Regions from separate parts of the Paenibacillus sp. p3-SID867 genome, predicted to be linked through region 1. Evidence: riboswitches for the same ligand, from Rfam matches in the RefSeq annotation. Region 1 holds a riboswitch; the other holds the start of a gene.
What was found. A riboswitch is a leader RNA that binds a small molecule or an ion and turns the genes downstream of it on or off. The one in region 1 is predicted to bind cyclic di-AMP.
Positions count from the first base shown of each region.

Region 1 (4,197 bases):
CCCCCTCATTTTAACAACTAATTTATATCACGAGTCTAACTGAATTTTCATGTATAAAAACCGAGTGCCACAAGGCAAAAATATAAATGGTCCATATTTTTCTTGAGTTGTCGACTTTCCCATTACGGTGTTCCTTTAATAGACCAACAACATGATCTATTTGAATCCATTCTTCAATACCACTTATAATGATTTGTTCGATCATGATATCTCCGATAGATCCCATAAGCCATTTCTTTAAAGGTACTGGAAAACCTAGCTTGGGACGATTCAGTACATGATTAGGTACAATGTCCTCCATCGCTTTACGAAGTACATATTTCGTTGTTTTATTTGTTACACGGTATGATGATGGTATTTTACGAGCTATTTCAAACACTTCTTTGTCTAGAAATGGCACACGAACCTCTAAGGAATGTGCCATGCTCATTTTGTCAGCCTTCATTAGAATATCGCCAGGTAACCAGAAGTTAAGATCGATTAATTGCATTCTGCTAATATCATCAAGGTCTTTCGAAGTCTCATATATTTTACTGGTCAGTGCAGTTGTAGGTTCCCAATTCGCTTTCAAATTTACCATTGAAGACAAGACAAGTCTCTTTTCTTGTTCGTTAAAGATCTTAGCATTCCCCAAAAATCGTTCTTCTAAAGGAGTTAAGCCTCTTTTCATATAGTTTTTGCCATAAAAATTGAACGGAATTTCGTCTATAAATTGCTTGATGTTCCGTTTTAGGTTCGTAGGTATCCACGATAATGGTTTAAGTGAGGAGGGCTCTCTATAAATACGATATCCTCCAAACAGCTCGTCAGCACCTTCACCTGATAATGCGACAGTAATATGCTCTCTTGCCACTTGGGAAAGTCGATAGATCGCAATTGCAGACGGATCTGCTATGGGCTCATCCATATGCCACACAGCCTTAATCGTATCCTCAAAAAAACGATCAACCGATATCACTTCATCAAAATGATCTATACCCAGTTCAGTTGCCGTCCTTTTAGCATATATATTTTCATTATGCTCGCCTTCAAAACCTACCGAGAAGGTTTTTACAGGCCCTCTCTTGCTAAGATAACTGGCAATCGATGTTGAGTCTATTCCCCCAGATAAAAAACTCCCAATCGGCACATCACTCTGGGTATGAAGATTCACAGATTCATTAAGTTTATACCGGATCTCTTCAATAAATGTTTCAATTGGCCGATGTTCCGGTTCGAACTTAGTTTCCCAATATGTTTGATTCTTTATATTTCCCCATTGATCGACAATCAAATAGTGACCCGGTTCAAGCTTTTTTATTCCAGCAAACATTGTATCTGGTTGGGGCACATACTGTAATGTTAGATAATGGAACAGACTTTTTGAGTTAACGGCGGGTTTCAGACCATCTAAAGAAAGGATACTTTTAATTTCGGAGCCAAAGGCAAATTGAGTGTTATCCGTATAGTAATAGAATGGTTTTATTCCGAAATGATCACGAGCAGCAAATAATTGTTTTTTCCTCCGATCCCATATTGCAAATCCAAACATTCCACGCAGTTTTTCTAAACAATGGTCCTGATACTCCTCATATAAATGTATGATGACTTCAGAATCTGTGTTCGTTTTAAACATATGACCAAGGTCTTCAAGTTCTCTTTTTAATGATTGATAGTTATAAATCTCACCGTTAAAAACTAGCCAAAGGCTCTGATCTTCGTTGGAAATAGGCTGGCTGCCGTGTTCCAAATCAAGGATCGACAAACGGGTAAATCCTAAAGCAATCCTATCTACCAACCTAATGCCCGTTTGATCGGGACCACGATGTTTGATTGCATCGGTCATTTTTCTAATTGCTACCGTCGTTGGCAGCGAATTGTTTTCAAACATCAAAAGCCCTGTAATCCCACACATAGAAAAAGTCTTCCCTTCCGGATTATTAACTACGTAATGTAGTGTTTTTAATAAAAAAATTGATCCTTGTTTAAAAACATCAAGAAATCAATAATATATTATATACTACGAATTGTAGTTTATTTAATTTAACTAGTCAATTTTTCATTTTATGGTATTTCCATTGAAGATTAATGAATTATGTTAGATTAAATTCTTAACAAGATTTAATTCATCCTGCGATACAAAAAAACAAACCCGTGGTTTTTACCAGGGCTTGTCTAATTACAAATAAGTACTAGTGCAATCCACCAACCATTTTTGTATAACTTTGTTTAGAGATTGTACGTCTTGCTGTAACGTATCGATCCTTATAGTATGATTCCGATAAATTACTAACCCTTACTCCCTTACTACTGGAAGAATGAGCAAATTGCCCATTACCGATATAAATCCCTGCATGAGATATACCAGCACCACTTGTATTAAAGAAGACCAAATCTCCAGGTTTGAGATTTTTCTTTGCAACTGGGGTACCTGTTTTTGCCTGAGCATTTGATGTCCGTGGCAGCTCCAAATTAAACTTATCAAAGATATACAAAATAAAACCAGAACAATCAAATCCACTCGATACAGAAGTTCCCCCCCACTTGTAAGGTGTACCAACAACTTGACTTACTTCTGTACGCAATTTGGATTGATCATCAGCAAACGCATTAGTCGCACCAGCTGATAAAATAACTGCAGACCCTATTAATGAAATCATGAATTTCTTCAAACACATGCTCTCCCTTCGGATGCCTACGGAGTTAGCTAAGGGTTCGGTAGAAGGCGCCCTTTATTCCTTTTCAATCAAGAATAATTCACCCGGAATGGTTCCCCCGTTTTCAAAAATGAAACTCGGCATTAAAAATTAATTTTTTGTAACGCTACATAATGTAGTACATTTTCGTATATGTTGTCAATCCCATCCTCTAAATCCATCATTTTTTTATAAAAAGTCGAGTTTCGTTCAAATTCACCCTATAAAGTACAAATATAAGGAGAAGTTCCGCTCTTATTGTATTATTCTTATATGAACACCGACTTCTTCTAAGTTAATTATTAAATACATTTTTGTAACCACTTCTTTTTCAGCATAAGCAGAAAAAACTGTTCAAGCAGACGTTGATCTGCTCTAACAGCTATCTCCAATTTATATATAATTTTAGTTATAACTTATAATCAATAACCCTCCTTTCTCACAAGGAGGGTTATTGATTATTGAGTCTGTTCTACGCTGCCATTGCTCTACAAGCCTCTGCACATCTAAAACAAGCTTCTGCACATTCTTGACAGTGTTTTACATCATGCATTTTACATTCTGTGCCACATTCTTCACAAACGTCGGCACAGATACTACAGATCTCACGCGCATAAACACTGTTCGTTGACATTGCATGCGCAGCAAAAGCACAAATATCAGCGCATTGCCGATCCAAACGAATACATTTTGTCATCATAGCTACATTCTCTTCATCAAGACAAGCGTTGTAACAATGATTACATGCCATCATACAACGTATGCATTCCTCGATACACTTTTGGTATTGTTCATGTGACATAGTCAATATCTCCTTTCGAATTTACGATTCAAGAATTTAGGATGCACAACACTTTTTATTTGATTCAAAAAATCAAATAATGTAATCACCTCGCTTTTCATACGATTTGTAACCTATTGTTAGGTTGAATATTATATAACCCGAAGTTATGTAGATTTTATGAGGAAACTGAACAAATTTGAAAATGATTATTCTTCATGAAGACGGAGTTTTGAATCCGTGATTACTTTACTCCTTTAGGTTTAAATTAGTATTAATGGGTAACAATACTACGTGATGTAGTCCTAACATTCTTTTCTTATTACGACATTAAACTAAACATTCTTATGAAGAGGTGAATTCAATGTATAAAAACTCCAAAAAGAGCGTGAAACATCAACTAATGAATAATCATATGCACAACCACGAAATTGACAATCATCATCAAGCTATGAAACACGACCATGACCATTCCGGATCACATCATAGTACAGGGCACCCCCAACATAGCGGGGATAAACATGCTGGTCATCATGTAGATGACTTTAAGAAACGCTTTTATATTTGTTTAATTATTACGATTCCAATCATGGCTCTATCGCCAATGATTCAGATGTTCATTGGTGTACATTGGCGGTTTCCATATGACACCGTTTTACTGTTTCTACTCTCCACTTTTGTCTTCATTTATGGAGGTAAGCCTTTTCTAGTTGGTGCATATCGAGAACTAAAACAAAAGAG
Region 1 is NZ_JAMBDM010000021.1:50,877-55,073, forward strand. It holds gene asnB (asparagine synthase (glutamine-hydrolyzing)) at 23-1,894, opposite strand; gene M4D81_RS29285 (C40 family peptidase) at 2,172-2,651, opposite strand; cyclic di-AMP (ydaO/yuaA leader) riboswitch at 2,656-2,789, opposite strand; gene M4D81_RS29290 (four-helix bundle copper-binding protein) at 3,148-3,477, opposite strand; partial or broken gene M4D81_RS34990 (copper-translocating P-type ATPase) at 3,860-4,197, shown strand, end outside.

Region 2 (4,197 bases), on a different contig from region 1:
CAAGGCAGCCAGCCGCTGGATTGACGAAACGGAAATTCTGTTCCGTAAGCTGGAGGAGGATAAAACCAAGAAAACCTGACGATATGCATGACCGTCAGGTTTTTTTCTTCTATATTTATTTTTCGAGCATATTCACGACCTCAGACTCAAAGCGATCCACATTATCATTCGAACCGATAACGACCATAATGTCGCCGGAGTTCACCACGTCCATGGCTGTCGGCGCTACGATGATGCCGGATTGTTTATTCAGGGCCACCACGCTGACACCGTAACGAACTCTCGTATTGAGCTCGCTAAGCGTTTTTCCGTCCATGCAGTCCGTGACCGTCATCTCCACAATCAGATAGTCCTTGGATAATTCAATATAGTCAAGCAGATTGGGCGTGACCAGCTGGTGAGCTACCCGGATCCCCATATCCCGTTCCGGAAAGATCACCCGGTCCACGCCCAGTTTCTCCAGCGCCCGGCCGTGCAGCACCGAAATCGCCTTGGCAACGACCATGGTGACACCAAGCTCTTTCAACAAGATGGCGGATAAGATGCTCATCTGAATATCGTTTCCGATCGCAACAATGCCGCAATCGAAGTTACGGATACCGAGCGATTTAAGCACCTCTTCATCGGTAGCATCCGCTACCACCGTGTGTGTCAGCAGCTCGCTCATATCCTCGACAACCTCTTCATTTCGGTCGATGCCGAGCACCTCATATCCCTGTTCCATCAGCTCAAGCGCCAGGCTGGCGCCAAATCGTCCCAAACCGATGATTGCAAATTGCTTTGGTTTCATGTCTCTCCAGTACTCCTTATCCAATAATCATTTTGCCTTCCGGATGACGATATAATTCTTTACCCTTTTTCGGCCCCAGTGCATAAGCAAGCGTCAAAGGCCCCAACCGCCCTGCAAACATCGTAATGCTGATCAAAACCTTCCCGAACACTGTCAGATCAGGCGTTAAGCCCATGGATAGACCCACCGTACCGAAGGCGGACGTCGTTTCGAATAGAATCTCCAGGAAGTCCCCTTCCTCTGTCGTCGACAGAATCATCGATACGGTTAGAACGAGCAGCAGTGCCAGTAATGCAATGGTCAGTGCCTTCAGCACCCGCTCCTGGGCCAGGCGATAACGGAACATGACGATGTCCTCACGCCCGCGCATCATGGCGATGACCGCCCCCACCATAATGGTGAAGGTTGTTGTTTTGATACCACCCCCGGTTGACCCTGGGGATGCTCCGATAAACATCAGAATAACGATAAAAAATTGCGTGGCCTGTCTAAGCCCCGTAATATCTATAGTATTCGCGCCAGCTGTACGCGGCGTTACGGATTGGAATAATGCGCCGAAGAATTTTCCGCCCCAATTCAGGGAGCCGAGCGTCCTCGGATTGGTGAATTCAAAAATAAGAATGACGATAAATCCAACCAGCAGCAAGGTAGCCGTCATGGTGAGCACTACTTTGGAGTGCAAGGAAAGTCTCCGCTGTTTCCGGAAATCAATCAGATCGGATAATACGATAAAACCGATGCCGCCCGAGACGATCAAAAACATCACGACAACGTTGACTACAGGATCATAGACATACCCGGTCAAACTCCGAAAATCGCCAAACAAATCGAAACCGGCGTTGTTAAACATCGTGACCGCATGAAAAACACCATAATAAATCGCTTGGCCGATCGGCATGTCAAACGCCCAGCGGATCGATAGAATCAAGGCACCGCAGGCCTCGATGATCAGGGAATACAGGAGCACTCTGCGAATCAGCCTTACGATTCCTTCCATCGAGGACTGATTCATCGCTTCCTGCAGAATGAGGCGATCCTTGAGCGATATGCGCCTTTTGAGAGCCAAGGCAAACAAAGTGGCCATCGTCATGAATCCGAGCCCGCCGATCTGAATCAGCAGCATGATCACGATCTGTCCGAAGGAGCTGAATGTCGTTCCTGTATCCACCACAACCAGCCCCGTTACGCAAGTTGCCGATGTCGAAGTGAACAAGGCATCGATAAATTCCAGCGGTTCACCTGTACTTGTGGATATCGGCAGCATTAACAGCGCCGTCCCGATGAAAATAATAGCCGCGAAACCAAGCACGAGAATCTGCGGCGGAGACAACCTGAGCCAGTTCAATTTAGAGTTCAATCGGTCACCTTCTTAAAAAAAATCAAGAAAAAAAGACACTGGAAAACGCAGTGCCCTTTACGGTCTGGTTCCTGTGCTGCAGCCTACGAGGTTAGCTGACGGATTCGGGCATTTTCACAGGTCGCCCTATTCATTATTCTGGGAATAATGAAATTCACCCCAATTACATGGTTCCCCCATTTTCAGTACGAAATTCGGCTGGAATATTCAGTTCCTTGAAGCATGATGTGATTATAACGCAATCCGGTACGTAACCCAATGCCGTTTTTCACCCAAAAAATCTTTAAAAGAGCGCGAATTGGGCATATTCAAGAATACAAGCATAGGGTTCTCTAACGTTTTCGAAACCTTTCATTCATTTTCATCGATTTGTTTCATTATTCCGGGATATTGGGATAAGCTGCTTATGACTTTCATAACTATGTTATATTGACTCTATGCGTTCTTAATCAGGCATATCGAATACCAGTGGGAGTATCAACTTTCTTAGAGGAGGAATTTCATGAATCGTGCAAGAGAGCCCTTGAAGCTGAAACCCAATCTGAAGCAGCTCATCGCGCCTGCCGCAGTCGGCCTGATTCTGTTCCTATTATTTCAGGTGTTTCCGTCGACGAATTCGGATTCTACCGAGATGGCATCTCCGAATATCATATCCAAGGAGCAGGCTCGGCAAGCGGCTTCAAGCTTTGCTCAGGAGTTTTTGCAGTTTACGGCTGCAAAAACGGATGACACGCTGGTTACATATCAATCCAAATCGGAACTTTACGGATATCTGGCGAAGGAAAAAAGACTTTCGGAATACAACAAAACCTATGAAGCCAAATATCCCTATGACGTATACCGCGTTCGCTTCAGCGAGCCGGGCGGCGATGCCCTCAACGTGGACGTGCACATGCAAAATTCAGGCATCGTCGGCTTCTCATACGATTACACCCGCTCCAGCTATGACCGGATTGAGCTGAACAAGGGCGATGTACAAAGGCAGATGCTGCTTGTCGTCGAGGACGGCATGTCATTAGCCGAGAAGCAGGCTCTCGCTGAGCCTTGGCTCCAGCGAGCGGGCTATGATCCTTCGCAACTGGAGCTGGTTACCCGGGAAGGGGAACCCCGGCTCCGGTATGTGGATCCGGAATCCAAGATCGGCGATTCCAGATTGGAGCACCGTTTCACCTTCGAGCAGGGGAAATTACGCTCCTATGAGCCATCTTTTTCGGTCCCGGCCGCCCATTCCGCCTATGTCAACAAGCAGACCCAAGATGCCACGCTGCTGACGCTCGCAGGGTATGGCCTGTTCACCCTCATCCTTGGCATACTTGCGATTGTGTACAGCGTGAAGACCAGAGCCTACACGTCGTTTAAGCGCGGCCTGTTCCTATCGGCGCTACTGTTTGTCATTCAGATGCTGAATACGTACAATCTGATTCCCGTTTTCAAATCCGAGGGGATGTCGCAAACCGGCATACTCGGGATGATGATTTTCTATGCGGTCTATTCGCTCATCTTCTCAGCTCTGCTCTACTTCTCCCTTGTCGGGGGCAGCGGGCTATGGCTCAAAGAAGACGGGCTCAATCCTTGGCCGCGCGCCAAAGAACCCGGATACGGTCATTATGTGCTGGACAGCATGAAGCTGGGGTATATGTGGGCTTTCATCCTGCTTGGGGTCCAATCCATTATCTTTGTCGTTCTGGGCCTGACCTTGAATACATGGTCCACTACGGATGCCACACAGTCGCCTTACAACATGCTCTATCCTTGGCTCTTTCCGCTGATGGCCTGGCTGGCCGGCATATCCGAGGAGGCCGTCTATCGGCTGTTCGGCATCAAAATGCTGAAAAAGATCGTCCGCAATACGTTCGTGGCCAGTTTGATCACTTCGATCATTTGGGCGCTCGGGCATACACTCTATCCGATATACCCTGTTATTTCCCGGCCCATTGAACTGGTTATCATCGGCTTGCTGTTCAGCTACATCTTTTTGAAATACGGGTATTTGGCGGCCATGTTCTCCCACGTCATCTTTAATAGCATCTTGATGGGCATTAGCCTGATC
Region 2 is NZ_JAMBDM010000010.1:202,519-206,715, forward strand. It holds gene M4D81_RS21325 (LysR family transcriptional regulator) at 1-79, shown strand, start outside; gene M4D81_RS21330 (potassium channel family protein) at 116-790, opposite strand; gene M4D81_RS21335 (TrkH family potassium uptake protein) at 807-2,147, opposite strand; cyclic di-AMP (ydaO/yuaA leader) riboswitch at 2,213-2,357, opposite strand; gene M4D81_RS21340 (CPBP family intramembrane glutamic endopeptidase) at 2,650-4,197, shown strand, end outside.
Region 2: it holds a riboswitch for cyclic di-AMP, as region 1 does, so the genes downstream of both, M4D81_RS21335 (TrkH family potassium uptake protein) here and M4D81_RS29285 (C40 family peptidase) in region 1, are expected to answer to the same signal.